DNA from 3 places in the Streptomyces sp. NPDC005774 genome. Region 2 is predicted to be linked to each of the others. Evidence: predicted binding sites of a transcription regulator. Region 2 holds the regulator's gene; each other region holds the start of a gene.

Region 1 (10,554 bases), on a different contig from region 2:
GTCGAAGACGCAGGCGGCCGGCACCACCGGCACCACGTGCGCGGGATCCGGGCCGACGCGCACCCCGCGCCCCCGCTCCTCCAGCCAGGCCATCACCCCGGACGCCGCGTCAAGTCCGTAGGCACTGCCCCCGGTCAGGACGACCGCCTCGACCCGCTGCACGAGGTTGCGGGGATCGAGCGCGTCGGTCTCCTTCGTACCGGGACCGCCGCCACGCACATCCACGGCGGCCACGGCCCCGCCCTCGGGCGCGAGCACCACCGTGGTGCCGGTGAGCAGGCCGTCTCCGGTACGGGTCGCGTGCCCCACGCGCACACCGGCCACATCGGTCAGAGCGTCAACAGTCATGGCGTCAGTCTCGCGCGGTCACCGCCGGAGCAAGGAGTCGCCACCAGGGAACAGTCGCTGTCGGGGGTAGGTTCCGCCGGAGCCGTATTCTGGTCGTATGAGCACTGCCCCCGATCCCCGGCCGCGCGAGCCGAAGCCCGCGCTGGTCTTCGACGACCCGCTGGACCAGCAGTCCACGGACGACACGGACCGGGGGTGGGGCGACCGTCCGTCCGGCGACAGTGCGTCGGACCTGAAACGCTTCCTCGACGAGAAGCCGCCCCACCACATCTGACCCGGGAGCCGTGCAGGCCGGTGCCGGCTATCGCTCGCCGTACCCCGGGCCCTGGCCACGACCCGAGCCGCGCTGCGCGACCAACTCGTCGCGGATCTCCTTGAGCACCTCGAGCTCGGAGATCTCGATGATCTCCTGCGCGCCTTCCTTCGCCTTCCTGCGGGCCTCGACCCGGGCCAGGTACCGGGCCATCGGCATCACCATCAGGAAGTAGACGACCGCAGCCGTGATCACGAACTGGAGCGTCGCGCCGAGTACCGAACCCCACAGGATCTTGACGCCCGTCGCAGCATCGCCGGTGCCCTTGCAGGAGCCCTTCAGACACGAGCTGTAGCTGTCCAGGTTCTGCGTGCCGAAGGCGCCGACCAGCGGATTGATCATGCCCTTCACCACCGCGTTGACGATGTTGGTGAAGGCGGCGCCGATGACCACGGCGACGGCCAGGTCGATGACGTTCCCACGCATCAGGAAGGCCTTGAAGCCCTGCCAGACGCCGGTTTCGTTCTTCTCGCTCAACCCGGAGCTCCATCTTGTATGGGTGACGTGGGGGATCAAACGCTCCGCAACCTATGTCAGCGCCCCACCGGACGGTCCACTTGGGTCCTTCGAACGAGGTACTCGACACGACACCCGCGAAATCGGCAGAGAAGGAACCGCTCACCACAGGGTCACCGCCAGCCGTGCTGTGGCGCTCGCGCCGACGAGGTCGGCCGCGGCGGCCCGCGGAACCGACAGCACCACCAGGGCCCCGCCCGTGCCCATGTCCTCCAGGGTCTTCGGCACCTCGGTGACCCGCGCCCCACGCGCGACCACACGGGCCTCACCGCCTGTCACCCGCTCCTCGGCGGCGATGACATCGACCCGGTCGCCCGGCCGCAGCAGTCGCACGGTGGCGGCGTCGGCGATCCGCACCGGCGCCGTGACACGCGCTCCCGCGCGCCGTGCCCGTGCGACACGGTCTCCCGTGGACACCGCCGGCCCGGCATACGTGCTCGAAGCGCTCTCGGGATGCCCGCGCGACCGGTCTGCCTCCCGGGGGCCGCCCGCCGCCACCAGTGCCACTGCCGTGACGGCGAGACCGGCCGCCGCCACCCGCCTCCGGTGCCGGGCCGCCCGGGCCGACCGCAACAGTCCGCCACGCACCCGCACCGGTGCGAAGTGCGGCACCTCGCACCGTGGGGGGACACCGGCCCCGGGCGGGTACGGAACTACGGCGGGGCGGGAGGGGGAAGCCGAGGGAGTCGGCGAGGGGGCGGAGTAATAGGGGGAGGAATGGAAGGTGGACCGGGCGGAGGAGGGAAGGGGCCGGAGCGAGGGCTGACGCAGAGACGGGGGAGGGAACGACGGCGGAAACGACACGGGAGCACCACCTGCGACGAGGGATCGGCTTGCGGACCCCACGATGGGGCTTCCCGCCGTTCTCCGCCGGAGCCTGTGGACAGACCACGGCCTGGGGAAAACTCCCTCACCCGGTCGTGCGCCGCGACCCGGCCGTGCGTCGCGACCCGGCCGTGCGTCGCGAGCCCCGCGGCGGCAGCCCTACGGCAGCGCGAACCCCGGATCCATCCCGCCCAGCGCGGAGGCGCACAGGCAGTCCCGTTCCTCGGTCGCCGGCAGCGCCGCCACCGCGTCGAAGAGCACGTTCCGCAGCCGGTCCACGTTGTCCGCGAACACCCGCATCACCTCGTCGTGCGAGACGCCCTCGCCGGCCTCGGCACCGGCGTCGAGGTCGGTGACCAGGGTCAGGGACGTATAGCAGAGCTCCAGCTCACGGGCGAGCGCCGCCTCGGGGTGGCCGGTCATGCCCACCACCGACCAGCCCTGCGCCTGGTGCCACAACGACTCGGCGCGGGTGGAGAAGCGGGGCCCCTCGACCGCGACCAGCGTGCCGCCGTCCACCGGCTCCCAGTCCCGACCGCGCGCCGACTTCAGGGCGGCGGCCCGGCCGGCGGGACAGTAGGGGTCGGCCAGCGACACGTGCACGACGTTCGGGACGGTGCCGTCGGGCCGCGGCAGCCCGTCGAAATAGGTGCCCGCCCGGGACTTCGTACGGTCCACGAGCTGGTCCGGGACCAGCAGTGTCCCCGGCCCGTACTCGGGCCGCAGTCCGCCCACCGCGCACGGCCCGAGCACCTGGCGCGCGCCGACCGACCTGAGCGCCCACAGGTTGGCCCGGTAGTTGATCCGGTGCGGCGGCAGATGGTGGCCGCGTCCGTGCCGGGGGAGGAAGGCGACCCGTCGGCCGGCCAGTTCACCGAGGAAAAGGGAGTCGCTGGGCGCCCCGTAGGGGGTGTCCACCTGGACCTCGGTCACGTCGTCGAGGAAGGAGTAGAAACCGGAGCCGCCGATCACGCCGATCTCGACGTTCGCCTTGTTCGCCATGCTCCGCACCCTAACCGGCCCCGGAAACGCCGAGGACCCCGTCGTCCGACGACGACGGGGTCCCGTAAGGATTCGGCCTCAGGCGGCGGTACTGCCGGCGGTGCTGCTGGAACTGCCGGACCCGGACGACGAGCCGGAGCCCGAGCTCGAGCCGGAGCCCGAGGAAGAAGACGAGGAGTCCGAGGAGGAACTCGTCGACGAACCGGACGCCTTCGACGCCGGGGTGCTGCTCGACGAGGAGCCGCGGCTGTCGTTGCGGTAGAAGCCGGAGCCCTTGAAGACAACGCCGACCGCCGAGAACACCTTCTTCAGGCGCCCCTGGCAGTCCGGGCACTCGGTCAGAGCGTCATCGGTGAACTTCTGCACCGCCTCGAGGCCCTCGCCGCACTCGGTGCACTGGTACTGATAGGTGGGCACTGTCTTCCTCCTGGCACTCTCACTCGATGAGTGCTAACGATCGCCAATGGTAACCCGTGCCGCAAGTGATCGGCGTAACGTGCGTCACCCCGCCACGGGCGGCAGCCGGAGCGTGACCCTCATGAGGACGGGCCTCCGTACGTGCTCGGCGCGTGTCCCGGACGCGCTTTGCGGCGTGGCTTCCCAGGCGGGGAGCCGCATCGGTGGTGTTGTCACGGCTCCGCGCGTGTGCCTGGGTAAACCCGGCGGGCCTGTGCGACGGCCTGTGCGGCGGTCTGCGAGTGCGTCACATCTCACTGATCACATCTCGCATCTCGCTGCTCGCATCTCGCTGCTCACCGATCACCGATCGCTGATTGCGACGGGATCGCGCCGGGCCGCGCCGCGCGTGACCTCGCGGGTCGCCCGGGGCGGCACCAGCCGTGACCGAAGGGTCAGCAGTGTCACCAGGGCGAGCACCGTGCCGCCCATCGGCACCAGGAACCCGGCACCGGACCAGAGATTGTCCTCCAACTGCCCGGAGACCGTGACCGCGGCGGCCTGGCCGAGTGCCACCGCGCCGGTCAGCCAGGTGAAGGCCTCGGTGCGGGCACCGGCCGGGACCAGGTCGTCCACCAGTGTGTATCCGGTGATCAGGGCGGGCGCGATGCACATGCCGACCAGCAGGCCGAGCCCACCGAGGAGCAGCGCGGAGTGGGCGGTCCACAGGGCGGAGGCGGTCACCGCGAGCGCCACGTATCCGATGACCAGGCGCCGCTCGGGGGCGGCCTTCCAGACGATGGCGCCGCAGGCGATGCCGGAGAGCATGTTTCCCGCGGCGAAGACGCCGTACAGGACGCCGTTCAGTCCGGGTTCGCCGATCGACTCGGTGTACGCGGCCAGTGACACCTGCATACCGCCGAAGACGGATCCGATGCCCAGGAAGATGACGATCAGGACGCGTACCCCGGGGACGCGGAGCGCGGGAACGTGTTCCACGCGCGCGTGCCCCCGGGCGGCCACCTCGGGCTGCGTGCCCTTCTGCGCGGCGAACAGCAGGCCGCCGACCAGGGTCAGCGCCGCCTCGGTCATCAGGCCCGCCGCCGGGTCCACGGCCGTGCACAGGGCGGTGGCCAGCAGCGGTCCGACGACGAAGGTCAGCTCGTCGGTGACGGACTCGAAGGCCGCCGCCGTGGTCATCAGCGGGGAGTTCTTGAGCTTCACGCCCCAGCGGGCGCGCACCATGGGCCCGACCTGGGGCACCGAGGCGCCGGTGGGCACAGCGGCGGCGAACAACGCCCACAGGGGGGCGCCGTTCAGCGCCAGCGCGGTCAGGGCCAGTCCGGACAGGGTGTGCACCAGGACGCCGGGGACGAGGACGGCGCGCTGTCCGTAGCGGTCGGCGAGCCGGCCGCTGTAGGGCGCGAACACGGCCATGGAGACGCCGGTGACCGCCGCGACGGCGCCGGCCACGCCGTACGAACCGGTGGTGTGCTGCACCAGCAGCACGATGGAGAGGGTGAGCATCGCGAACGGCTGGCGTGCCGCGAAGCCGGGGAGCAGGAACGTCCAGGCGCCGCGCGTGCGCAGCAGTCGGCCGTATCCCGGACGGGAGGTGGCCGCAGAGTCCTTCGACGTGGTGACCGTGGATGCCACGGCCCGTGCCTTTCTGCCGCCTGGTGGCGCGTGGGCCCTTGATGTCGGGCGCGCCGAGAGCTGTCCTCTTGCGCTGACTGCGGTAGATGCCGGTGCCACAGCTCAGGGCGCGCCGGCCGCCATACGGTCGCGCCAGCTCTGCGTCAGGCAGAGTTGGTTCGATCTGGGTACCGTTCGCATGGTACAGGCGCTTCCAGGTATCCACAGGTGTCAGGTGCTTGTGACCCTGTGAAAGCGGGCACAGGGAGGCCGTGTCCCTGTGAATGGTGGATCGTGACCCGACCCGACCCGACCCGACCCGACCCGACCCGACCCGACCCGACCCGACCCGACCCGACCCGACCCGCACACCGCAGCGCGAGAGGCGACGTGGGAGTCGGCGTGAAGGCGACGCGAACGACGCCGGAAGCGACGTTTCGGCCCCTGGTTCCGCCCGTCCGGTCACCCCCCGGGCCGCGCCCCGTCCGTCCCCAGCCAGCCGGCCAGTTTGCCGCCGCGGCCCACCGCGCGGAGGCGGCGTTCGGCGGCGTCCCGGACCGGGTCGGTGGCGACGACGAGGAGTTCGTCCCCGCGCCGCAGCATCGTCGTCGGCCCCGGAACGAACGAGGTGCCCCCGCGCACGACGAGCGTGACGGCCGCCCCCTTCGGCAGCCGCAGTTCGCCGACCTCCACACCGTGCATCCGCGACCCCTCCGGGATGCCGACCGACAGCAGGTGTCCGCGCAGCCGCTCCAGGGGCGCCGACTCGATGCCCAGGTCGGCGGCCTCCGCGTCCTCGCCGAGGCGCAGCTTGAGGGCCAGCCACGGCAGCGTCGGCCCTTGGACGAGGGTGTAGACGACGACCAGGATGAAGACGACGTTGAAGATCGACCGGCTGCCGGTGACGCCCTCCACCATCGGAATCGTCGCCAGGATGATGGGCACGGCACCGCGCAGCCCCGCCCACGACATCAGCGCCTGCTCCTGCCAGGGCACCCGGAACGGCGCCAGGCTCAGGACGACGCTCAGCGGGCGGGCCACCACGGTCAGCACCAGCCCGATGATCAGTGCGGGCACGATGTCGTCGCCCAGTTCGTGCGGGGAGACCAGCAGGCCGAGCAGGACGAACATGCCGATCTGCGCGAGCCAGCCGAGCCCTTCGGCGAATCCGCGCGTGGCGGGCCAGTGCGGCAGCTTGGCGTTGCCCAGCACCATCGAGGCGAGATAGACGGCGAGGAAGCCGCTGCCGTGGGCCATGGCGCCCGCGGCGTACGCGGTGACGGCGATGGCCATGACGGCGATCGGGTAGAGGCCGGAGGCCGACAGCGCCACGTGCCTGAGCCCCAGGGAACCCAGCCAGCCCACCGCGATTCCGATGACGGCGCCGATGGCCAGTTCCAGGGCGATCTCGCCGAGCAGGACGTACCAGTGCTCGATCGGACCGGCCGTGGAGAAGGCGAGCACCAGGATGACCACGGGAGCGTCGTTGAAGCCGGACTCGGCCTCCAGCGTGCCCGTCACCCGCGAGGGGAGCGGAATGCGCCGCAGTACGGAGAAGACGGCCGCCGCGTCGGTCGAGGACACCACCGCGCCGATGATGAGCGCCTGTTGCCACTCCAGCCCGATCAGGAAGTGCGCGGCCGTCGCGGTGACACCGACGCTCGCCGCGACACCGACGGTGGCGAGGGCGGCGGAGGCGGGCAGGACGGGTTTGATCTCCGTCCACTTGGTGCCCAGGCCGCCCTCGGCCAGGATCACGACCAGGGCCGCGTATCCGATGACCTGCGTCAGCTCGGCGTTGTCGAACTGGATGTCACCGAGGCCGTCCTGGCCCATGGCGACGCCGATGCCCAGATAGACGAGCAGGCTGGGGAGCCCGCTGCGCGAGGAGATCCGGACCGCCGCGACGGCGACGAGCAGGACCAGCGAGCAGACGAGCAGGAGCTGGTTGAGGTGGTGGACAGTCGTGGACGTTCCCTTCACTGGCACCCGCGCGGTGCACCCGAGCTCCTGTCCGGGGCCCGGGTGACCGGCGCGTTCACGGCAACTGCTTCGTTACCTTACCTAAGTCTTGACGCCTTCTTGACGCGTGCCCCTGGCATCATCGAACGTCAGTCCGTGCTGGTACCCGACTCCGCGTCAAGTGGCGGAGGGCCCTGCGCCTATCGTTGCTCCAGCGCTCAGTTAAAAGCACAGCCCGCCCTGCCGCTCGCGTAAGGACAGCAAGGACAGCGATGCCCCCCAATACCACCGCCTCCACGGGTCAGCAGCCCGGCAAGTCCGGCAGGAAAAAGGGGCGCAAAGCCCGCCTGATCGTGTTCGTCCTGGTGCTGGCACTGATCGGTGGTGTCGTCTACGGGGCGTACTGGTCGGTCAGCACCGTGCGTGCCTCCTTCCCGCAGACCAAGGGCTCGATCACCCTCGAAGGCCTGGCGGGTCCCGTCGACGTCAAGCGTGACGGCTACGGGATCCCGCAGATCTACGCCTCCTCCGACGAGGACCTGTTCATGGCGCAGGGCTACGTCCAGGCGCAGGACCGGTTCTACGAGATGGACGTCCGCCGGCACATGACCTCCGGGCGCCTGTCGGAGATGTTCGGCAAGAGCCAGGTCGAGACCGACGAATTCCTGCGCACCCTGGGCTGGGACCGGGTCGCGAAGGAGGAGTACGAGAAGAAACTCTCCCCGGCGACGAAGAAGTACCTCGACGCCTACGCCAAGGGCGTCAACGCGTATCTGGAGGGCAAGGACGGCGCCGGCATCTCCCTGGAGTACGCGGCGCTGGGCTTCACCAACGACTACAAGCCCGGCGCGTGGACGCCGGTGGACTCCCTGGCCTGGCTGAAGGCGATGGCCTGGGACCTGCGCGGCAACATGCAGGACGAGATCGACCGCGCCCTGATGACCAGCCGCCTGGACCCGGAGCAGATCGCCGACCTGTACCCGGCGTACCCGTACAGCCGGAACAAGCCGGTGGTGCAGGAGGGCCAGTACAACGAGCTCACCGGGACCTACGAGTCGGGCGGCGGGGAGAGTGGCAGCGGCACGGGTGACGGCACCGGCGTCGACCCGGGCACGGGCGCCGGCACGGTGGACCCCGGCACCGGCGTGGAGGGCGCGTCCGGAGCGGGCACGGCGGACGGAACCGCGGGCACCGCAGGCGGCACCGCCGGCACCGGGAGCGGTCTGGAGGGCCAGATGACGGGTCTCCAGCAGGTCCTGCAGGACCTCCCGACCGCCGTCGGCGTCAACGGCGACGGCATCGGCTCCAACTCCTGGGTCGTCTCCGGGCAGCACACCATCACCGGTGAGCCGCTGCTGGCCAACGACCCGCACCTGTCGCCCGCACTGCCGTCCGTCTGGTACCAGATGGGCCTGCACTGCCGCAGCGTCTCCGCCACGTGCCAGTACGACGTCTCCGGCTACACCTTCGCGGGCCTGCCCGGCGTGATAATCGGCCACAACGCGGACATCGCCTGGGGCCTGACCAACTCCGGGGTCGACGTCACCGACCTCTACCTGGAGAAGATCACCGGCGAGGGCTACCAGTACGGCGGCAAGGTGGTCCCGTTCAAGTCCCGCGAGGAGACCATCAAGGTCGCCGGCGGTGACTCACGGAAGATCGTCGTCCGGGAGACCAACAACGGCCCGCTGCTCTCCGACCGGTCCAAGGACCTGGTGCGGACCGGCAAGAAGGCCACCGTCGACTCCGCCGCACCCGACCGGGGCGACGGCTACGGCGTCTCCCTGCGCTGGACCGCGCTGGACGCCGGACGCACCATGGACTCCGTCTTCGCGATCAACCGCGCGAAGGACTGGGACGGCTTCCGCGAGGCGGCCACCCTGTTCGAGGTGCCCTCGCAGAACCTCGTCTACGCGGACACCGAGGGCCACATCGGCTACACGCTGCCCGGCAGAATCCCCACCCGCGCGGAGGGCCACGACGGTTCCATCCCGGCACCCGGCTGGAACCCCGAGTACGAGTGGACCGGCTGGATCGAGCAGGACGAACTGCCCTACGAGTTCGACCCCGACCGCGGCTACATCGTCACCGCCAACCAGGCCGTGGTCGATCCCGACGCGTACCCGTACACCCTGACCACCGACTGGGGCTACGGCGCCCGCAGCCAGCGGATCAACGATCTGATCCAGTCGAAGATCAAGGACGGCGGCAAGATCTCCACCGACGACATGCGGCAGATGCAGCTCGACAACAGCAGCTCCATCGCCAAGCTGCTCGTGCCCGAACTGCTCAAGATCGACGTCAAGGACCCGGCCGTACGCGAGGCGCAGAAGCTGCTGGAGGGCTGGGACTACACCCAGGACGCCGACTCGGCGGCGGCCGCCTACTTCAACTCCGTCTGGCGCAACACCCTCAAGCTCGCCTTCGGCCACAAGCTGCCCAAGGAAGTACGGGTCAAGGGCCAGTGCCTGTGGGTCGACCCGGTCGACCCGGTCGGCCCCGCCGAGGAGCGCGTCAAGGTCCGCGAGTGCGGTCTGCGCGAGGCGGACCAGGCCCAGCCCGACGGCGGCGACCGCTGGTTCGAGGTGGTCCGCACGCTGATGGAGGACGAGGACAGCGACTGGTGGACGACCCCGGAGTCCGGCACCCGCGAAGCCGCGGAGAACCGTGACGAGCTGTTCAGGCGTGCCATGGTCGACGCGCGGTGGGAACTCACCGCCAAGCTCGGCAAGGACATCGACACCTGGAGCTGGGGCAGGCTGCACCGCCTGTTCCTGAAGAACCAGACCCTGGGCACCGCCGGCCCCGGCTTCGTGCAGTACGCACTCAACCGCGGCCCCTGGAAGCTCGGTGGCGGCGAGGCCACGGTCAACGCCACCGGCTGGAACGCCGCCGGCGGCTACGGGGTGGTGTGGGTGCCGTCGATGCGGATGGTGGTCAACCTCGGCGACCTCGACAAGTCGCGGTGGATCAACCTCACCGGCGCCTCCGGCCACGCCTACAACGCCCACTACGTCGACCAGACGGACAAGTGGGCCGACGGCGAACTGCTCGAGTGGGCCCACTCGGAGAAGGCGGTCGAGAAGAGCACCGAGGACACCCTGCTGCTCAAGCCGTGAACGGGCGCTGAGCCGACCGCTCGTTCGATACGTGAAAGCGGCCTCCACACACGCGTGGAGGCCGCTTTCACGTGGGCCGCTCTCAGGTGGAGGCCGCTTCCCGTGGGCCGGCTCGGCCGAACCGCCGTACCCCCGACGGCGTCACCACCGCGTGCACCGGACGGTCGTGGGGCTCCTCGGGAACCCGTTCCACGACCTCCGTGTCGTACAGCAGCACCACCAGTGCCGGGTGCGCGTCCGCGCGTTCCAGCCGGGCCAGCACCCGGTCGTACGAGCCCCCGCCGCGTCCCAGCCGCATCCCGCGCGCGTCGACGGCCAGGCCCGGCAGCAGCACCACGTCCGCCCCGGTCACGGCGTCCGGCCCGAGGCGTTCCCCGGACGGCTCGAGCAGCGTCATCCGCCCGCCGCCGTGCCGCACGCGCGTGAGGGACTCCCCGC
Region 2 (10,554 bases):
GGCCGCGGCCTTGCGCAGCGGGGCGGTCAGATGGTGGACGTCCGGGTAGGCGGCGGGCGCGTACGGGCCGTGCTCGCGCAGGAAGCGGTTGACCAGTGCGCGGGCCGGGCGTCCGGAGAAGGCGCGGGTCAGTTCGGTGCGGGCGTACAGGGGGTTGGTCAGCGCCTGCTTGTGCAGGGCGTGCGCGCCGGACTCGTGGGTGGCGAGGAACGCCGTGCCGAGCTGGGCCGCCGAGGCGCCGGCCGCGAGGACGGCGGCGATCTGGCTGCCGTGCATGATGGCTCCGGCCGCGACGACCGGGATGTCCACGGCCTCCCGCACCTGGCTGATCAGGGACAGCAGTCCGAAGCCGGCGCCGTCCGCCTCAGGGTCGTCCCGGTGGGTGCCCTGATGGCCGCCGGCCTCGATGCCCTGCGCGATCACCGCATCGGCGCCCGCCTCCTGAACGGCTCGCGCCTCGTCGGGGGTGGTGGCGGTGGCCAGCGTGAACGTGCCGGCGCGGCACAGGGCGTCCAGGACGTCACGGGAGGGCACGCCGAAGTGGAACGACACCACCGGCACCGGGTTGTCGAGCAGGACGGCGAGTTTGGCGTCGTAGCCGTCGTCGCGGCCGCAGTCGGGGTCACCGAGCTCGGTGGAGTACCAGGGGGCCTCACCGGCCAGCTGGTGGGCGTAGACGCCGACGGCGGCGGGGTCGGCCGTCTCGGGCTGCGGCATGAAGACGTTGACGCCGAAGGGGAACCCGGTCAGCCCGCGCAGCTGTTTGATCTCCTGGTACATCCCGTCCGCGGTCTTGTACCCGGCGGCCAGGAACCCGAGTCCGCCCGCCTCGGACACGGCCGCGGCGAGCTGCGGCACGGCGACTCCGCCCGCCATCGGGGCCTGCACCACGGGGCGCCGGAGGAGGTCGGTGAGGGCCAAGGACATGACGGCATGTTGCCACGTCCTTCGGACATCTCCGAATTGGATCAGGACGGATCAAAGATGGATCGGAGACGGATCAGGGAGCGGGTCGGGGGCGGGCCGGGGCGGGTCGAAGAAGGGCCGGAAACGGTCCGGCCGCGGATCCGAAGCCGACCCCGCCCTTGGCGCGGCACGCTTCCGGGAGGGCACCGCGGAGACCTCGTCCGGTCCCCGCGGAAAGCACCCGTCCGGTGTCCGCCCGCCCGTACCCCTCAGCGCGTGTCAGCGCCCGTTGAAGGCGTCCTTCAGGCGGGAGAACAAGCCCTGCTGGCCCGGCTGGAACTGGCCCAACGGTCGCTCCTCGCCACGGAGCTTGGCGAGTTCGCGCAGCAGACGCTCCTGTTCGACGTCGAGCTTGCCCGGGGTCTGCACCTCGACGTGCACGATGAGGTCGCCCCGGCCGCCGCCGCGCAGATGCGTGACGCCCCGGCCGTGCAGCGGGATCGACTGGCCGGACTGGGTGCCGGGCCGGATGTCGACCTCCTCCATGCCGTCCAGCGTCTCCAGCGGCACTTTGGTGCCGAGGGCGGCCGCTGTCATCGGGAGGGTGACCGTGCAGTGCAGGTCGTCGCCGCGCCGCTGGAACATGTGGTGCGGCAGCTCGTGGATCTCGACGTACAGGTCGCCGGCGGGGCCGCCGCCGGGGCCGACCTCGCCCTCGCCGGCCAACTGGATCCGGGTGCCGTTGTCCACACCGGCCGGGATCTTCACCGTCAGGGTGCGGCGGGAGCGGATCCGTCCGTCGCCCGCGCACTCCGGGCACGGGTTCGGGACGACGGTGCCGAAGCCCTGGCACTGCGGGCAGGGGCGCGAGGTCATGACCTGGCCCAGGAAGGACCGCGTGACCTGCGAGACCTCGCCCCGGCCACGGCACATGTCACAGGTCTGCGCGGTGGTGCCGGGTGCGGCACCCTCACCGCTGCAGGTGGTGCAGACGACCGCCGTGTCGACCTGGATGTCCTTGGTCGTACCGAACGCGGCCTCGTCCAGCTCGACTTCGAGGCGGATCATCGCGTCCTGGCCGCGGCGGGTGCGCGAGCGCGGACCGCGCTGCGACGCCGTGCCGAAGAACGCGTCCATGATGTCGGAGAAGTTCCCGAAGCCGCCCGCGCCGAAGCCGCCCGCGCCACCGCCGCCGGCCTGCTGGAGCGGGTCGCCGCCGAGGTCGTATACCTGCTTCTTCTGCGGGTCCGACAACACCTCGTAGGCGGCGTTGATCTCCTTGAACCGCTCCTGCGTCTTCGGATCCGGGTTGACGTCCGGATGCAGCTCGCGGGCGAGTCGCCGGAAGGCCTTCTTGATCTCTTCCTGCGACGCGTCCCGGCGTACGCCGAGCACGGCGTAATAGTCGGTGGCCACTTACGACTCCGCCAGGATCTGTCCGACGTACCGTGCCACTGCGCGTACCGCTCCCATCGTTCCCGGGTAATCCATGCGTGTCGGTCCGACCACGCCGAGCTTGGCAACAGCCTCGCCGCCCGAACCGTAGCCCACCGACACGACGGACGTGGAGTTGAGTCCCTCGTGGGCGTTCTCATGACCGATACGGACGGTCACGCCCGGATCCTCCGCCTCGCCGAGCAGCTTGAGGAGCACGACCTGCTCCTCGAGCGCCTCCAGAACAGGCCGGATCACCAAGGGGAAGTCATGTCCGAAGCGGGTCAGATTGGCGGTGCCGCCGATCATCAACCGCTCCTCGTTCTCCTCGACCAGTGTCTCCAGGAGAGTGGAGAGCACGGTCGAGACCGTACCGCGTTCCTCGGGGTCGAATCCCTCGGGGAGGTCCTCGACGAGGGATGGTACGTCGGTGAAACGGCGGCCCGCGACACGGCTGTTGAGCCGCGCCCGCAGATCCGCCAGGGTCGCCTCGCCGACCGGCGCCGGGCAGTCGACCATGCGCTGCTCGACCCGCCCGGTGTCCGTGATCAGCACCAGCATGGCGCGCGCGGGCGCCATCGGGAGCAGCTCCACGTGCCGCACGGTCGAACGGGTCAGCGACGGGTACTGCACGACGGCGACCTGCCGGGTGAGCTGCGCGAGCAGCCGCACCGTGCGGGCGACGACGTCGTCCAGGTCGACGGAGCCCTCGAGGAAGTTCTGGATGGCGCGCCGCTCGGGCGCGGTCATCGGCTTGACGCCGGCGAGCTTGTCCACGAAGAGCCGGTAGCCCTTGTCGGTGGGGATGCGCCCGGCGCTGGTGTGCGGCTGGGCGATGAAGCCCTCGTCCTCCAGGGCCGCCATGTCGTTGCGCACGGTGGCCGGGGAGACGCCGAGGTTGTGCCGCTCGGTGAGGGCCTTGGAGCCGACGGGCTCCTCGGTACCGACATAGTCCTGGACGATGGCGCGCAGCACCTGGAGCCTGCGTTCACTGAGCATCACGCATACCTCCTCAAACCGTCCGCCCGGTACCTTCCCTGGCACTCTTCGCACGCGAGTGCCAGTCTCCCCGCTCAGTGTACGGCCGGGGGGTACTCCCCGGGCAAGGCCGGTCCCGCACCGTCGCGCGACGAAAGCCGTAGGCCGTTAGCGTCGCGGTATGACGGTGGCTTGGGAAGAGTCGGGATGGGAACGGCTGGCGCCGGGAGTGGGGCGGTGCCGGCTTCCGGTGTGGGACTGCACGGCGGGGCTCGTGGTAGGTACCGGCGCGGTGCTGCTCGTGGACGCCGGTTCGTCCCTGCGTGAGGGCGCGCGGTTGCGGGCCGAGGCGCAGGCGCTCGCCGGGCGGCGTGTGACGCATCTCGCGCTCACCCATCCCCACTTCGACCATGTGCTGGGGGCGGCGGTGTTCGCGGGTGCGGAGGTGTTCGGCGCGGTGGGCCTGGACACGGTGCTGGCGCGGGGGCGCGAGGAACTGCGCGCGGACGCGGAGCGCCACGGTCTGGACGCGCGGGCGGCCCGGGAGGCGGTGGACGCGCTGGTCCGCCCCCGGCACACGGTGTCCGGCGAGTGGACGCTCGATCTGGGCGGCGGACGGCGGGCGCTCCTCGCGAACGTGGGCCCGGGGCACACGGCGCACGATCTCGCGGTGCTGGTACCCGGCGACCCGGAGGTGGTGTTCTGCGGCGATCTGGTGGAGGAGTCCGGCGAGCCGCAGGCCGGTCCCGACGCCGTGCCGTCGCAGTGGCCGGGTGCCCTGGACCGGCTGCTGGCCCTGGGCGGCGAGGACGCGGTGTACGTTCCCGGCCACGGCGCGGCGGTGGACGCGGCGTTCGTACGGGCCCAGCGCGACGCCCTCGCGGCTCGTGGCGGCGTGTCGGGCTGAGTCTTCGGCCGAACGGGGACCTGCTTCTCCTATGGTCATCAGAATGCGCCAGTATTCTCCTGACCTGACCCCTGGGTGGAAGAAGTCCCGGCCCGTCCCCGAGGTGCCGGCCGAGCCCGGTCTGGTCGTGGAGGAGCCCGGCAGCGGATTCTGCGGTGCGGTGATCCGCTGCGAGGCGGGCACGGTGACCCTGGAGGACCGCTTCGGCAAGCACCGCGTGTTCCCGCTGGAGCCGCGCGGCTTCCTGCTGGAGGGGCGCGTGGTGACACTGGTGCGGCCCGCCTCCGGCCCGCCCCGGCCGACCCGTACGGCGTCCGGTTCGGTGGCCGTCCCGGGCGCACGCGCGCGCGTGGCGCGTGCCGGACGCATCTACGTCGAGGGCCGGCACGACGCCGAACTGGTCGAGAAGGTGTGGGGCGACGACCTGCGCATCGAGGGCGTGGTCGTGGAGTACCTGGAGGGCGTCGACGACCTCCCGGCGATCGTCGAGGAGTTCGGTCCGGGCCCGGACGCACGGCTGGGGGTCCTGGTGGACCACTTGGTGCCGGGTTCGAAGGAGTCGCGGATCGCCGAGGCGGTCACCAGTGAGCACGCCCTGGTCGTCGGCCACCCCTACATCGACGTCTGGGAGGGGGTGAAGCCGTCGTCCCTGGGCATCGAGGCGTGGCCACGCGTCCCGCGCGGCCAGGACTGGAAGACGGGGGTGTGCCGGGCCCTGGGGTGGCCGGAGAACACGGGGGCCGCCTGGCAGCACATTCTGGGGCGGGTGCGGTCCTACAAGGATCTGAAGCCGGCGCTCCTGGGCAGGGTCGAGGAGTTGATCGACTTCGTCACGGAAAGCGGTGGGGCCTGACGCCCGGGAAGGTGCCGAATTCACTGGTGTCCAGGCCGACGCCCAGCATGTCGAGCGGCAGTCGATCACCGAAGTCCAGCTTCATCTGTGCCTTGTAGTCGGCTGCGTCCCCCTCTCCGACGGGCATCGTGAGCAGGACGCAGTGCTCCATGATCGGGTCGATGATGAGGTACGCGGGAACTTTGCCGGCGGCGTAGATCGACCGCTTGACGAGGTAATCCCGCACCACACTGGTCTTGGAGACGACCTCCACCACCAGCGTGATCAGCTCGGACGGCAGCAGACGCCCCGCCTCGGGCGTGGCATCACGCTTGAGAACCACCAGATCCGGTACGGGCTCGCTGGCCTCGTCGACGATGTCGACGTCCTGGGTTTGAAGGCGGGCCCACTGCTTGCGCGGGATCTGGTCCAGGACATCTTCCACGATCATGTTGTGCACAAGATCGGGACCGGCCATCATCACGATTTCCCCCCGGAGAAGCTCGGCCCTGACCCCCTCAGGAGGCTCGAACTCCTCGAAGAACCTGGTCATCCCACGCTCGTCCACAGCGGTCATCTCCGTGGCCCTCCACATCCGCCGCGTCCTTTTAGCGGCAGCCTACGAACCAGGTTAGGGACCGAACCCGCGTTCCGTGGTGATTCACTCCGCCGAGTGATCAATCCACCAGGTCCCGGACCACCCCATCCGCCAGCAACCGCCCCCGCAGCGTCAGCGCGGCTCGCCCCTCGTCGTACGGGCCCTGCTGGAGCAGACCGTCGGTGAGGGCCCTGTCGGCGGCCCGAAGCCCCTCCGCGCGGAGGAGGGACAGCGGGACGCCCTCCTTGAGGCGCAGTTCCAGCAGGATGCGCTCCACCCGGCGGTCCTCCTCGGAGAGGATCTCGCGCCCGGCACCCGGTGAGCGGCCCTCGGCCAGGGCGGCCGCGTACGCGCCGGGGTGCTTCACGTTCCACCAGCGCACCCCGCCCACGTGCGAGTGCGCCCCGGGGCCTGCGCCCCACCAGTCGGCGCCGCGCCAGTACAGCTCGTTGTGCAGGCAGCGGCCCGCGTCCGAGGTGGCCCAGTTCGACACCTCGTACCAGTCGAATCCGGCCGCCGACAGGGTCTCCTCGGCGATCAGGTACCGGTCGGCGTGGACGTCGTCGTCGGTCATCGGGACCTCGCCGCGCCGGATGCGGCGGGCGAGCTGGGTGCCCTCCTCGACGATCAGGGCGTAGGCCGAGATGTGGTCGGGGCCCGCGCCGAGGGCCGCGTCCAGCGAGGCCCGCCAGTCGTCGTCGGACTCGCCGGGGGTGCCGTAGATCAGGTCGAGGTTGACGTGCTCGAAGCCCGCCGCGCGCGCCTCGGCGACACACGCTTCCGGGCGGCCGGGGGTGTGCGTGCGGTCGAGAATCTTCAGTACGTGCTGCCGGGCGCTCTGCATGCCGAAGGAGATCCGGTTGAAGCCGCCCTCGCGCAGGGTGGCCAGATAGGCGGGGTCGACCGACTCCGGGTTCGCCTCCGTGGTGACCTCGGCGTCCGCCGCGAGCCCGAACTCGTCGCGGATCGCGGCCAGCATCCGTACGAGGTCGTCGGCGGCCAGCAGGGTGGGCGTGCCGCCCCCGACGAAGACCGTGCGGACCTCGCGCGGGTCGTCGCCGAGCACCTTGCGGGCCAGGCGGACCTCGTCGGTCAGCGTGTCGGCGTAGTTGTCGCGGGACGCCAGGACTCCCCCGCTGCCGCGCAGCTCGGTGGCGGTGTAGGTGTTGAAGTCGCAGTAGCCGCAGCGGGTCGCGCAGTACGGCACGTGCAGGTAGAACCCGAGGGGGCGGTCGGCGGCCCCGGCGAGCGCGAACGCGGGGAGCGCGCCGTCGGCGGGGACGGGCTCGCCGTCGGGGAGTGCGGAAGGCATGTGCTCCATTGTCCCGCACCGGCCCTGGTCCTTTCCCGCGCCTCCTTTCCGCGTCTCCTTTCCGCGTCGCGGATGTCAGTCCGCCTGGAGCACGAGCAGGGCGAGATCGTCGGCCGGCGGCCGCGCGCCGAACTCGTGGACGAGCCGGTGGATGCGTTCCGCTGTCAGCTCGGCGTCCAGTCCCACGCACCCGGCCAGCGCCGTGGCGAGCCCGTCCCCGTCGTCGAACTGGCGGGAGCCGGAGCGCCGCTCGGTGACGCCGTCGGTCACGCAGAGCAGTGTGTCGCCGGAGCGCACCTCGAAGGTCTCACTGGTGTAGGTGGAGTCCTCGACGACCCCGAGCAGTGTCTGCGGCTGGGCGACGGTACGGACCGTCCCGTCGGGCGAGAGCAGCAGCGGCAGGGGGTGCCCGGCGGAGCCGAGGGTGACACGGGCACGGACACGGCCTCCGCCGGCATCGGCACCGTCGCCGTCTTCGTTGCCGTCTTCGCCTTCGCCTTCGACGAGGGTGAGCTCGCCGTAGAGGAGGGACAGGAAGCGGGTCTGGGGTCCGTCCCCGGGTGCGGTCGGACGGGCGCCGGCGGCGACGAGAGCACGGGCGGCGGCGTCGGCGGCTTCCGTGGCGTCGTCCAGGAGCAGCTGGTTGACGCGGTCGAGGACGTCGGCGACGCGGTAGCCCTCGCGGGCGAGCAGCCGCAGCCAGGGGCGGGCCAGCCCGATGACGACGGCGGCCTCGGGGCCCTTGCCCTGGACGTCGCCGATGGCGAAGCACCAGCGGCCCTCACCGGCCTGGAACAGGTCGTAGAAGTCGCCGCTCGGTCCCCCCTTGTCGAGGGGCTCGTGGACGAACGCGGAGCGCAGGCCGGGGATCTCGGCGACGGCGCCGGGCAGCAGCCCACGCTGGAGCACGGCGGAGATGGTGGCCTGCCGCGCGTACTGCCGGGCGGCGCCGATGGCGAGCGCCACGCGCCGCCCGAGATCCTCCACCAGCCCGGTGACCTCGTCCGGGAACCGCCCGATCCCGGCCCGCCCGATCACCAGCGTCCCCAGCGGCCGCCCGCCGGCGACGAGGCGGTAGGCGAGGGCGGTGCCGGGGGTGGCCACGGAGACGCCGTAGTCGTACGGCGGGATGTCGTACGGCACCTCCGGCATGCTGAAAGGGACCTCCGGCAGGTCGAACGGCGCCTCCGGCAGGCCGAAGTCCTCCGGCAGGCGGCCGAGTCCGGCCTGCGGCGGGTCGAGCGCCTTCTCGGGCCAGGGGTAGCCGAGCGGGCCGGGGCACAACGGATCGGAGAGAGGCGGCGGATTCTGCTCGAGCGCCCTGCTCAGTTCCTCGACGCGGCTCTCGTCCGCGTGCCAGACCCGGGCGAGGCGTGGCCCGCCGGCCCGTGCCCCGTCGCTCCAGTCGCCATGGCCGGTGGTCTCGTCCTCCAGCCACACCGCGCACCAGTCGGCCAGCCGCGGCACGATCAACTGGCCGGTGAGCGCGGCGACGAGATCCTCGTCGAGCTGCCCGGCGAGCAGGTCGGACGCCTCGGCCAGGAACGACAGCGCCCCGCGCCCCAGCCAGGCCCCGTCCCGCCGGTACGGCCGGGACGCACGCCACGCCTCCCCATCGGCCCCGCCCCGCGCAACGGGGACCCCGGCCCCGCGCGGTAGCTCCGGCTCCGGCTCCCCCTCGTACGCGTACGCGTACGCCTCGATCCAGTCGTCCGTACCTGCCGAGTCGTCGATGCCGTCCGAGCCGCCCACGTCGTCCGTGCCGTCCACCGCGAGGCCCTGGGCCGGGATACGGGCCCAGACCGACTTCGTGTGCGTGCCGGGCCGGTAGGTGATCCCCCAGGCCTCGGAGAGCGCGGCCACGAGCCGCAGACCGCGCCCGTGGTCGGGGCTCTCGGTGTCCTCGCCGGACGGCGCGTCCGGCTCGCTGTCGCGTGGGGAGCGGGAGGGGTGGCGGTCGGCGACCTCGATGAGGAGCGCGCCGGTCTCCGCCTCGAGCCGGCAGCTCAGCCGTACCTCGGTCCCGGCGTGCACGACGGCGTTGGTGACCAGTTCGCTGGCGATGAGCGTGGCGTCGTCGCCGGCCCGGGTGGTGAGGTGCTCGGCACCGGGCAGTGCGCGTTCCGTCCACTCGGCGAGCGCCGCCCGCACCAGGGCCCGCGCGGACCCCGGGGCGAGGGGGCCGCCGGTCAGGGTCGCGTCCGCCCGCGCACACGCCCGAGCGGACGCCTCGGAGGAGGCACGCGAGGTCTCCCGTTGCGTCGGAATGGCCCCCATGGGCAGCTCCCGGACTGTTCGTACGAATACACCTCGATCAATACCGTCAGGGTGACAGACCGACCCTACCCATACGCAACGAGTTACCGAAGTGGACCACCGGGAGCGGGAACAGCGCCCCACACCCGGTCAAGAATTGGCCGAAAATCGATCATTTTCGAGCAATCGCGGAGGAGTGCTCACATGCGCTGGACGTAGGGGGCCCGCCACGCGGGCGAAGGGTCCGCGCCGAGCTCCGCCCAGTATTCGCGGCCGCCGATGATCAGGTCGTTGCGAACGGTCCAGAAGGACGCCACCCGGTGAACGCCCATCGTGGCATGCGGGACCTCGACCTCGGAGACCACTTCGTCCCCGGACGACACGATGCGGAGCACGTCGATCGACCATCCCTCCGGGTACTCCGCGTTGACGCGCACATAGTTGTCCCGGCCGAGGATGCGTTCACCGCTGACCGGCCACTCCACGACGACATCGGCCGCCATCAGCTTGCCGACGCCTGTCCAGTCCCGGTCCTGCATGCGGTCCCAGAGCATCCGGACAATGGTTGCGGATTCCATGACCGCATCCTGCACCGCACCACTGACGGAAGGGGCGGGTTCCCGCCCGGCCGGGCGCGGCGCGGACGTGCGCACCACGCGCCTCATGTGTCCGCGCCTCGACGGCCGGCAGGACTTCGGCGACGCGCAAGGGCAGCACTCCGTTCTCGGCCCGACGGCGAAGAGCGCCCAGTGTGTCGGTATCGGTCCGGGAATCAACTCCCTTGCACGAGCGGCCGTCTCCGAGCCACACTCGACCACGTGGCCGGCTCCGGATCCGCGCACCGGGTCGGGGCCACGTGCGGAGGCGTCAGCGACGAGATCCAGCCCGTCCGCCACGGCCGGCTCGACCACGTATCCGCCGACGGCGCCGACCGCGCCGGTCACCGGTCGATTCCGTACCGGGCCTCAGCGGGCCTCAGCGGAAGGGGCGGGGCCACGCCCCGGTAATTCGATGGCGCGCGCGAGACAGCGCACCCACCCTGTTCCCGTGACAGAACCCACCTACCGGATCCGCGCCCTGCACACGGACTCCACGGTCACCGTCTACCAGGCGTACCCGCCGGAGATCGGCCTGCCGGCGGCCGGGGAAGGCCGTTTCCCCCCGGTGTGGCAACGCGACCGGATGACATGGATCAAGCCCTCGTTCCTGTGGATGATGTACCGCTGCGGATGGGGCGCCAAGGAGGGCCAAGAGACCGTCCTCGCCGTCGAGATCACCCGTGAAGGCTTCGAGTGGGCCCTGGCACACGCCTGCCTGTCCCACTACGAGCA
Region 3 (10,554 bases), on a different contig from region 2:
CCCGATCCCGCCCCCGGCCCCGCACGCGCCAAGCACCCCCGGCATCAGCGCCGCCCGAGCCCGCGACGTCGTCGACGCCCTGCGCCGCGGCACCGTGCCGCAGCAGGGGCTCGGACTGTTCGCCGTCGGCCTGGAGCGGTTCGCGGACGCCCTCGACGACGACCTCGCCACCGTCGTACGCGGCGGCTCCGCCTTCCACGCGCTGCGCGGCGAGTACGGCTCCGGCAAGACCTTCTTCGCGCGCTGGCTGGCCGAGCGGGCGAAACGGCGCGGCCTGGCCGTCAGCGAGGTCCAGATCTCCGAGACGGAGACGCCGCTGCACCGCCTGGAGACCGTATACCGGCGGCTCACCGAACGCCTGACCACCTCCACACACCCGGCCTCCGCGCTGCGCGCCGTGATCGACTCCTGGTTCTACGCGCTGGAGGAGGAGGTCCTCGACGCCGGAGACGCCGACGAGAACGACGAGGCCGGGCTCGCCCGTGCCGTCGACGAACTGCTGGAACGGCGGCTCGCGGACGTGGCCCGCACCACACCCGCCTTCTCCGCCGCACTGCGCGGCTACCGCGAGGCCGTGGCCGCCGGGGACGGCGCGCGGGCCGAGGCGCTGATCGCCTGGCTCGGCGGGCAGAAGTCCGTCGCCGCCGCCGCCAAGCGGGCCGCCGGAGTACGCGGCGACCTCGACCACTTCGCCGCGCTCGGCTTCCTCCAGGGCCTGCTGACCGTCCTGCGGGACTGCGGACACCCCGGCCTCCTGCTGGTCCTCGACGAGGTGGAGACCCTCCAGCGGGTACGCGGCGACGTACGGGAGAAGTCCCTGAACGCCCTGCGCCAACTCCTCGACGAGATCGACGCGGGCCGCTTCCCCGGCCTGTTCCTCGTCATCACCGGCACCCCCGCCTTCTACGACGGACAGCAGGGCGTGCAACGCCTCGCACCACTCGCCCAACGGCTGGCGACCGACTTCACCACCGACCCGCGCTTCGACTCCCCGCGCGCCGTCCAACTGCGCCTGACCGGCTTCGACCTGGCCTCCCTCGGACAACTGGGCCGCAAGGTACGCGGGGTGTACGAGGCCACGGCCCGCCACCCCGAACGGATCACCGCACGGGCCGACGACGCCTACCTCGACGAACTGGCCCGTGCCGTCACCGGATCGCTCGGCGGCAAGGCCGGCATCGCGCCCCGGCTGTACCTGCGGAAACTGGTCGCCGACATCCTCGACCGCATCGACACCTTCGACGACTTCGACCCACGCACCCACTACACGCTCACCGTGAACACCTCGGAACTCGACGAGGTGGAACGCAACGCGGCCGCGAACGCCGGAGACGTGGAGCTGGAGCTGCCGTGAGCGCCGACGCGCTGGACCTGCTCGACCCGATCCTCACCCACCACATCGTCAACTCGCTGGGCTGGCGCTCCCTCAGACCACTCCAGGAACAGGCGATCGAACCCCTGCTGTCCGGGCAGGATGCCGTACTGCTGGCCCCCACCGCCGGCGGCAAGACGGAGGCCGCCGCCTTCCCCCTGCTCACCCGCGCCGGGCGGCACGGGTGGAAGGGCACCGGCATCCTGTACGTCACCCCGCTGAAGGCCCTCCTCAACAACCTGCACCCCCGGCTGGAGACGTACACGGGCTGGGTGGGCCGGACCGCGGAACTGTGGCACGGCGACATCGCCTCGAGCCGGCGCCGGCGCATCCTGACCCAGCGCCCCGACCTCCTGCTCACCACGCCCGAGTCGCTGGAGGCCATGCTGGTCAGCACCCATGTGGACCACCGGGCGTTCTTCTCCGGGCTGCACAGCGTGGTGGTCGACGAGGTGCACGCGTTCGCGGGCGACGACCGCGGCTGGCATCTGCTCGCCGTACTGGAACGGCTCCAGAAGCTCGTCGAGCGGCCGGTGCAGCGGATCGGGCTGTCCGCCACCGTCGGCAACCCCCACGAGCTGCTGGACTGGCTCCAGGGGTCGGGGCGGGGGCGACGGCCGGGGCAGGTCATCGCGCCCGGTGTCGCGCTGCCCAGACCGGAGGTGCGGGCCGGACTCTCCGCGCCGGACGCGCCGGACGCGCCGGGTACGCCGAGTACGCGTGTGCCGGGTACGGGTGTGCCGGGTACGGATGCGCCGGGTACATCGGGTACGGATGCGCCGGGTGCGAGTGTGCCGCCGGGCGACATCGAACTGGACTACGTCGGCTCCGTCGCCAACGCGGCCACCGTCATCTCCGCCCTGCACAAGGGTGAGAAGCGCCTGGTCTTCTGCGAGAGCCGGCGCACCGTCGAGGAACTGGGCGAGCAGCTCCGGCTGCGCGGCGTGACCACCTTCCTCTCCCACGCCTCCCTCTCCACCGACGAACGGCGGCGCGCGGAGGAGGCGTTCGCCGAGGCCCGCGACTGTGTCATCGTCTCTACCAGCACCCTGGAACTCGGCATCGACGTCGGCGACCTGGACCGGGTCGTCCAACTCGACGCACCCGCCACGGTCGCCTCGTTCCTGCAGCGCCTCGGCCGTACCGGACGCCGTCCCGGCACCCACCGCAACTGCCTTTTCCTCGCCCTGGACGACGAGGGTTTCCTGGCCGCCGCGGCCCTGCTGCTGGCCTGGTCGCGCGGCTGGGTGGAGCCGGTGATCCCACCTCCCGAGCCGCGGCATCTCGTGGCCCAGCAACTGCTCGCACTGTGCCTCCAGGAGCACCGCGTCGGGGAGAACCTGTGGCAGGAGTGGTGGGGCGGTCTCGGCGTGTTCGGTGCCGCCGCCGAACCCGTCGTACGGCACCTGGTGGAACAGGGCTACCTGGAGCGGGACTCGGGCACCCTGTTCATCGGACCCGAGGCCGAACGCCGCTTCGGGCACCGGCACTTCATGAACCTGACGGCCTCGTTCACCGCACCGCCCGAGTTCACCGTGCTCAGCGGGCGCACGGAGATCGGCCGTACCGACCCGGACCTGCTCACCGAGGAGACCGACGGCCCGCGCAAGCTGCTTCTGGCGGGCCGCAGCTGGCTGGTGACGTACATCGACTGGCGGCGCAGACGCTGCTTCGTGGAGCCCGCGGACGAGGGCGGGCGCGCCAAGTGGAGCGGCTTCGGGGCGCATCGCGTCCGGTCGTTCACCCTGGCCCGTGCCGTACGCGATGTGCTGCTCGGGGGCAGCCCTCCCGTGCTCCTGACCCGTCGGGCGGAGGCGAAGCTCGCGGAAGCCCGGGAGAAGCACCTGGACGTGGTGCATCCGACGGGCACGGTCATCACCCGCCGAGGTGCCGACGACGTGCGCTGGTGGACCTGGGCCGGGCACCGGGCGAACGCCACTCTGGCCGCCTCGCTTCCCTCCGTCGTCCTGCGGCACCGGACGGTCGACGACCGCTTCGTCCGGCTGCGCGAGGACGCGACCCCGCAGTCGTGGCGGGCGGCGGTGGAGGACGCCGGGACGGGACTGACCCTGCCCGAGGTGGACCCGCACGCCGTGCGGGGGCTGAAGTTCGCGGAAGCGCTGCCCGCGCGGCTGGCGGAGGCCACCCTCGCCGCTCGGCTGGAGGACGCCGAAGGCGCACGGGCGGCACTGGCTGAACCGGTCCGGTTCCTGCTGCGACAGGACGGCTGACAGAACCCGCCTGCGGAGTCGCCCTCCTACGACAACGTCCTGGCGACCACGGACGCCGCTTCCTCGATCAGCTCGTCGTCGCAGTCGGCGTCCTCCGCACCGCGTACCGACATCGATACCGGGTGCGAGCACGGGCGCAGCACGAAGGCCCGGCGCCGCTGGGCAGCGGTACCGGGCCTTCGTGTCCGCTACGGGCGTCGGTCACCGACGTCCGTTACGAGCGCGGTGCTCAGTGGGAGTGGCCGTGGCCGCCGCCGGCCGGCTCCTCGTCTTCCTTCTTCTCGACGACCAGGGTCTCGGTCGTGAGGAGGAGGGAGGCGATGGAGGCGGCGTTCTCCAGGGCGGAGCGGGTGACCTTGACCGGGTCGATGACGCCGGCCTTGACCAGGTCGCCGTACTCGCCGGTGGCGGCGTTGTAGCCGCTGCCCTTCTCGAGCTCGGCGACCTTGGAGACGATGACGTAGCCCTCGAGGCCGGCGTTCTCGGCGATCCAGCGCAGCGGCTCGACGGCGGCGCGGCGGACGACCGCGACACCGGTGGCCTCGTCGCCGGTCTTGCCGAGGTTGCCCTCGAGGACCTTGACGGCGTGGACGAGCGCGGAGCCACCACCGGAGACGATGCCCTCCTCGACCGCGGCGCGGGTCGCGGAGATGGCGTCCTCCAGACGGTGCTTCTTCTCCTTCAGCTCCACCTCGGTGGCGGCGCCGACCTTGATGACGCACACGCCGCCGGCGAGCTTCGCGAGGCGCTCCTGGAGCTTCTCACGGTCCCAGTCGGAGTCCGTGGACTCGATCTCGGCCTTGATCTGGCCGATGCGACCGGTCACGTCCTCCTTCTTGCCGCCGCCGTCGACGAGCGTGGTGTCGTCCTTGGTGACGGTGACGCGGCGGGCGGAGCCCAGCACGTCCAGGCCGACCTGGTCGAGCTTGAGGCCGACCTCCTCGGAGACGACCGTGGCGCCGGTGAGGACGGCCATGTCCTGCAGCATCGCCTTGCGGCGGTCGCCGAAGCCCGGGGCCTTGATCGCGACGGCGTTGAACGTGCCGCGGATCTTGTTGACGACCAGGGTCGACAGGGCCTCGCCCTCGACGTCCTCGGCGATGATCAGCAGCGGCTTGGAGGAGTTGGCCTGGATGACCTTCTCCAGCAGCGGCAGCAGCTCGGCGATGGAGCCGATCTTGCCCTGCGTGATGAGGATGTACGGGTCGTCCAGGACGGCTTCCATGCGCTCCTGGTCCGTCACGAAGTACGGCGACAGGTAGCCCTTGTCGAAGGCCATGCCCTCGGTGAAGTCCAGCTCCAGACCGAAGGTGTTGGACTCCTCGACGGTGATGACACCGTCCTTGCCGACCTTGTCCATCGCCTCGGCGATGAGCTCGCCGACCTGCTGGTCCTGGGCGGACAGCCCGGCGACGGCGGCGATGTCGGCCTTGTCGTCGATCGGGCGGGCCGAGGCCAGGAGGTCCTCGCAGACCGCGGCGACCGCGGCGTCGATGCCCTTCTTCAGGGCGGCCGGGGAGGCGCCGGCGGCGACGTTGCGCAGGCCCTCGCGGACGAGCGCCTGGGCCAGCACGGTCGCGGTGGTCGTACCGTCACCCGCGATGTCGTTGGTCTTGGTCGCCACCTCCTTGACCAGCTGGGCACCGAGGTTCTCGAACGGGTCCTCGACCTCGACCTCGCGGGCGATCGTGACACCGTCGTTGGTGATGGTGGGGGCGCCGAACTTCTTGTCGATGACGACGTTGCGGCCCCTGGGGCCGATCGTCACCTTCACCGTGTCGGCAAGCTTGTTGACGCCGCGCTCAAGGGCGCGACGGGCGTCCTCGTCGAACTTCAGGATCTTCGCCATGGCAGCGGGAGCCCTCTCGGAATTCTGGGGTGAGAAAACACTGCGCCCCGGGCCCCCGGCTCAGTAAGCGTGTCGGGACCAGGGGCGCAGTTCGGAGCAAATCTGCTACGAGGTGACTTACTTCTCGATGATCGCGAGAACGTCGCGAGCCGAGAGGACGAGGTACTCCTCGCCGTTGTACTTCACCTCGGTGCCGCCGTACTTGCTGTAGAGCACGACGTCGCCGACGGTCACGTCGAGTTCGACGCGCTTACCGTCCTCGATGCGGCCCGGACCGGTGGCCAGGACAACGCCCTCCTGGGGCTTCTCCTTGGCCGTGTCCGGAATGACCAGGCCCGAAGCCGTGGTCTGCTCGGCGTCGAGCGGCTGGACCACAATGCGGTCTTCGAGCGGCTTGATGGCAACCTTGGAGCTGGCGGTCGTCACGATCCGACCTCCCCCTTCGGAGATCTCACGGGGTGAACTGTCTGAGGTGGCGACCAGGTGGATCCGTCGTCGCGGGTGCCGGACCTGCCCGTCGCTGTGTTGGCACTCTCCAGTGGGGAGTGCCAGACCCGAGACTATGGCCGCGATTAGCACTCGGTCAAGCGGAGTGCCAATTCACCGCGTGGCGTCGCCAGGATTTCCGGGTACGCAAGTCCGAAAAGTCGGACTGTGTTCGGATGACCGTCCCCCGGGAGCCGCCGTCCCCGGGCCCCCGCTTCGGCCTGAACGGCTTCGCCCTCGCCCGCCCCAGATCTACGGGCAGGGGTACCCCCGGACGGGCCCGTTCACCGGACGTAGTCCTCCAGCCTCCCGACCTTCAACCCTCGCTCCTCCAGCTCGCGCAGCAAGCGCGTAGTCCGTTCCGCAAGGGTCAGCGGCGGGGTCTCGCCCGCGGGGACGGAGATGATGTCGCCGGGGGCCAGGCGGTGGGCGCCGCGGGGGTACGTGAGGGTGCCGTCACCCTCCAGGGTGACCCGCCAGAGCACGACCGCCTTGATGCCGCAGTCGGCGGCGGCCCGGAGGGTCGTGGTGTCGTACGTGCCGTAGGGCGGGCGGAACAGGTGGGGGCGGATACCGAAGCGGGACGTGAGCTTGCGCTGCTGGCCGCAGATCTCGGCGCGCTGGCCGGCATAGGGCAGGCCGCGCAGGGCGGGGTGGTCGAGGGTGTGGTTCTGCAGGCTCGCGCCGACCGAGCGCAGCCGGGCGAAGTGGCCGTAGCCGGGCCCCACCACGCTGTCCGTGAGGAACATGCTGACGGGGAGGCGGCGCCGGCGGACGAGGTCGATGAAGCGGGGGTCGCGTTCGGCGCCGTCGTCGTAGGTCAGGAAGACGACCTTGTCCCGGGTGGGGACGTGGTCGACGACGGGCGGGCGGCCCGGAGCGGGGCGGTTCGGACCGGAGGGGCCGGACGACTGGCCTGCACCGCCCCCAGGACCCTTCCCCACCTCAGCCTCCGTTCCCGCCCCAACCTCCGTCTTCGCCTCCGTCCCCATCCCCGCCTTCGCCCCGGCCCCTTGAACCGTCGGGCCTGTGTCCGGCGGCCCGCCGGACGGGCCGCAGCCCGCCGGCACCGCCGGAAGGATGAGACCCGCCGCCAGGAGAACCGCCGCGGCAGCCCCCCGCCGGGTCACAGGTAGTCCTCCAGGCGCCCCACGGCGTATCCCTCGGCCGTGACCTTGTCCAGGAAGCGGCGGATCATGTCGGGCATGGTGCCCTTCCAGTCGTTGCGGCCCCGGAAGTGGGTGAGGACGATGTCGCCGGGGCGCAACTCCCTGTCCCACTCGCGGTAGTCCCAGCGGTCGACGAAGACCTCCTCGTTCCACAGCAGGGCGTACTCGATGCCGCAGGCCTTCGCCGCGCGCAGGGTGTCCTTGTTGTAGTTGCCGAACGGCGGGCGGAAGAGGACGGGGCGCTCGCCGTACCGTTTCTCGATGACGTCCTGCATGCCGCAGATCTCCCCCTTCTGGCGGGCGTAGGACAGGCCGGGCAGGTACGGGTGGTTCAGGGTGTGGTTGTGCAGGCCGACGCCCCGGTCCTGCATCTTCTCGAAGTAGCCGTAGTCCTCCCTGATGACGTAGTCGCTGAGGAACGCGGTGTACGGGATTTTCAGCTCGCTCATCATGCGCAGGAACGCGGGGTCCTTCTCGGCTCCGTCGTCGATGGTGAGGAAGACGACCTTCTCCTCGGTGGGGACGGTGGTGAAGACCGGGGGGAGGTCCAGTTTCCGGTGGCCGTCGACCTCGAAGCCCTTACGGGTGGTGATCCTGGGTTTCTTCTCCGGGGCGGGCGGGGCGGTCAGGGGCACCCGCTTGAGCCCCCAGCGCTTCGCGACGGCCGTGCGCGCGGCGTGCGCGGCGCGCAGTTCGGTGGCGTAGGGGTCGAGTGCGCGGGTCGGGGGTGCCTGGAGGGGTTGCTGACCGCCCGCGGGCGGGACGGCGGCGGGATCCTTGCCGCAGCCCGCGACGAGAGGGGCGAGGGTCGCGAGAGTGAGTGCGGCGGCACCGGCCCGCATGCCCACCACTGACCGCATTTTATCGTTTTGTCCTACTACTCGCATGGGGCCGGATCATCCCAGTCACCTGCCGCCCACCCGGCCCGACACCGCGGCGGGCGGCACACCGTCCACCGACTGGCCCACAGCGGGCCCGCACCTGACCCACAATGGGCCGGTGAACGACCGCACCCCCCTTTCCGCCCCGCCCCTGGCCCCGCTCCTCACCCCCGAGGGCCGCGCCCTCCTCGACGAGGTGCGCGACACCGACCCGGCCCGGGAACTCGCCGTCGCGACCCGGCTGCGCCGTGAGCATCCGGCGGAGCTCGTGTCCGCGGCGCTCGGCCAGGCCCGGCTGCGGCAGCGGGCGGTGGCGAAGTTCGGGGCCGAGGACGCCGGGCGGATGTTCTTCACGCCGAACGGGGTCGAGCAGTCGACCCGGGCGAGCGTGGCGGCGTACCGGGCGGGGCGGCTGAAGGAGCTGGGGGTGACCTCGGTGGCCGACCTGTGCTGCGGGATCGGCGGGGACGCGATCGCGCTGGCCCGCGCCGGAATCCGGGTGCTCGCGGTGGACCGGGATCCGCTGACCGCGGCGACGGCCCGTGCGAACGCGCAGGCGCTGGGCCTGGCCGCGCTGATCGAGGTACGGGAGGCCGATGTCACGGAGGTGGACGCGGCCGGCTACGACGCCGTCTTCGTCGACCCGGCCCGACGCGGCGGCCGGGGCCGCATCTTCGATCCCGAGGCCTACTCGCCCCCGCTGTCCTGGGCGATCGAGGCGGCCCGCAGGGCGCCCCTCGCCGCCGCCCTGAAGGTCGCGCCGGGCATCCCGCACGAGGCCGTTCCCGGTGACGCGGAGGCCGAGTGGATCTCGGACGGCGGGGACGTGAAGGAGGCGGTGCTGTGGTTCGGGACCGGGCAGGCGACCACCGGGTCGGGCACGGTCCCGGCGATCCGGGCGACGCTGCTCCCCGGGCCCCGCACGCTCCTCTCCCGCGGTCTGCCCGACCCCGCGGTGCGTCCGCCCGGCCGGTACCTGTACGAGCCCGACGGCGCCGTCATCCGCTCGCATCTCGTCGCCGAGGTCGCCGAACAGCTCGACGGCGGGCTCATCGACCCGATGATCGCCTACGTCACCGCCGACGAACACCGCCCGACGCCGTACGCCACCGCCTACGAGATCACCGACCGGCTCCCCTTCAACGTCAAGAAGCTGAAGGCGCTGCTGCGTGAGCGCCGGGTCGGCACCCTGACCGTCAAGAAGCGCGGCTCGGCCGTGGAACCGGAGGAACTCCGCCGCAAGGCCCTCCCCAAACCTCACGGCACCGCGTCCGTCACCGTCTTCCTCACCCGCGTCGCCGACGCTCCGACGATGCTGCTCGGCCATCCGGTGCGGTGAGATCCACGATCCCGGGAACAGGGCGAGGGCTCAGGGCTCAGGGCAGCCCTGATTTCCCGGGCCCCTTCGTCCGACACGTGGCGGGTCACCGCAGCGACGCCCACAGCTCCTCCGCCTCCGGCTGGTCCGCCACCACCCGGTTGGCGTCCCAGGGAGCCGGGAGCACCGGCATCGTGAGGGTGGTGACCGCGGACGAGGACAGGTCCCGCAGGCTCTGGGCGAAGCGGGTCAGCTCGGTCAGCGAGTCCAGGCCGGTGTCGGTCGTGAGGCTGCTGGTGACCGCGTCGGCGACCTCGTACAGCTTCACGGGGTCGGTCAGCAGGCTCTGCTTCCCGGTCCGGTCCAGCAGTGCCTTCACCAGCGTGTGCTGGAGGCCTATGCGGCCGAGGTCACTGCTGTCCCCGATGCCGTACCTGGTGCGGGCCAGCGCGAGGGCCTCGGTGCCGTCCAGGTGGTGGGTGCCCGCTTCGAGGTTCAGCCGGCTCCGGTCGTCGTCGATGTCCTCGTCCGTGGTGACGGTGACACCGCCGAGTGCGTCGACCAGGCGGGCGAAGCCGGTGAAGTCGATCTCGACGTAGTGGTCCATGCGGACGTCCGTGAGCAGCTCGGCCGTCTTCACCGCGCACACCGGCCCGCCCACCTCGTACGCGCTGTTGAACATCGCGCGGGACGCCGGCCGCGTCGACCCGCCGTCCGGCAGCGGGCAGGCCGGGCGGTCGACCAGGGTGTCGCGCGGAATGCTGACCACCGTCGCGGCGGTCCGGCCGGCGTCCAGGTGGACGACCATGGCCGTGTCGGAACGGGCCCCGCCGCTGTCGCCGCCGCCGAGTGCCTGGTTCTCCCCGCCACTGCGCGAGTCCGAGCCCAGCACCAGGATGTTGAGGGACCCCGTCGGCAGGGGTGAGGCCGAGGCCGACGCCGAAGCACCCTGGTCGGAGGTGGTTCCCCTGGCCGGACGGTCGTCGCCCAGGGCGCTGTCGATGTCGACACCCGTGATGTTGTCGCCGAGCTGCCAGTACGCCCAGCCGGCCGCCCCGACGCCCAGCACCAGCGCGCCCGCCAGAGCGAGGCCGGCGAACTTCAGCGCCCGCGCCCGACGGTCCGGCCGCCGCCCCGCCGGCACGTCGATCCGTGCGCCCGGCCGTATGTCAGTCCCTGTGTCCGGCTCTACGTCCGGTCCTGTGTCCGGCCGTATGTCCGCGCCCTCGGACTCGCCCGAGGGCGCGT

What was found. The regulator HrcA, encoded in region 2, represses chaperone genes, less so after heat shock. The targets are predictions, from matches to a motif close to TTNGCACTCNGNNNNNCNGAGTGCNAA.
Region 1: the regulator HrcA is predicted to act here: its motif matches at 3,432-3,458, upstream of ACFYQA_RS30755 (FmdB family zinc ribbon protein).
Region 3: the regulator HrcA is predicted to act here: its motif matches at 6,025-6,051, upstream of groES (co-chaperone GroES).

The regions. Positions count from the first base shown of each region.
Region 1 is NZ_JBIAIV010000046.1:30,627-41,180, reverse strand. Features, by position in the region: gene ACFYQA_RS30780 (P1 family peptidase) at 1-348, opposite strand, end outside; gene ACFYQA_RS30775 (hypothetical protein) at 446-622, shown strand; gene mscL (large conductance mechanosensitive channel protein MscL) at 650-1,138, opposite strand; gene ACFYQA_RS30765 (hypothetical protein) at 1,280-1,789, opposite strand; gene ACFYQA_RS30760 (S-methyl-5'-thioadenosine phosphorylase) at 2,162-3,004, opposite strand; gene ACFYQA_RS30755 (FmdB family zinc ribbon protein) at 3,083-3,421, opposite strand; gene ACFYQA_RS30750 (MFS transporter) at 3,764-5,056, opposite strand; gene ACFYQA_RS30745 (potassium/proton antiporter) at 5,498-7,024, opposite strand; gene ACFYQA_RS30740 (penicillin acylase family protein) at 7,270-10,116, shown strand; gene ACFYQA_RS30735 (5-formyltetrahydrofolate cyclo-ligase) at 10,199-10,554, opposite strand, start outside.
Region 2 is NZ_JBIAIV010000018.1:4,522-15,075, reverse strand. Features, by position in the region: gene ACFYQA_RS18315 (nitronate monooxygenase) at 1-927, opposite strand, end outside; gene dnaJ (molecular chaperone DnaJ) at 1,186-2,322, opposite strand; gene hrcA (heat-inducible transcriptional repressor HrcA) at 2,323-3,339, opposite strand; gene ACFYQA_RS18300 (MBL fold metallo-hydrolase) at 3,500-4,225, shown strand; gene ACFYQA_RS18295 (DUF3097 domain-containing protein) at 4,269-5,078, shown strand; gene ACFYQA_RS18290 (Uma2 family endonuclease) at 5,056-5,634, opposite strand; gene hemW (radical SAM family heme chaperone HemW) at 5,735-6,967, opposite strand; gene ACFYQA_RS18280 (SpoIIE family protein phosphatase) at 7,043-9,244, opposite strand; gene ACFYQA_RS18275 (nuclear transport factor 2 family protein) at 9,424-9,801, opposite strand; gene ACFYQA_RS18270 (DUF4291 domain-containing protein) at 10,235-10,554, shown strand, end outside.
Region 3 is NZ_JBIAIV010000001.1:222,836-233,389, reverse strand. Features, by position in the region: gene brxD (BREX system ATP-binding protein BrxD) at 1-1,354, shown strand, start outside; gene ACFYQA_RS01170 (DEAD/DEAH box helicase) at 1,351-3,603, shown strand; gene groL (chaperonin GroEL) at 3,833-5,452, opposite strand; gene groES (co-chaperone GroES) at 5,570-5,878, opposite strand; gene ACFYQA_RS01155 (polysaccharide deacetylase family protein) at 6,223-6,930, opposite strand; gene ACFYQA_RS01150 (polysaccharide deacetylase family protein) at 7,065-7,949, opposite strand; gene ACFYQA_RS01145 (methyltransferase domain-containing protein) at 8,107-9,327, shown strand; gene ACFYQA_RS01140 (LCP family protein) at 9,413-10,456, opposite strand.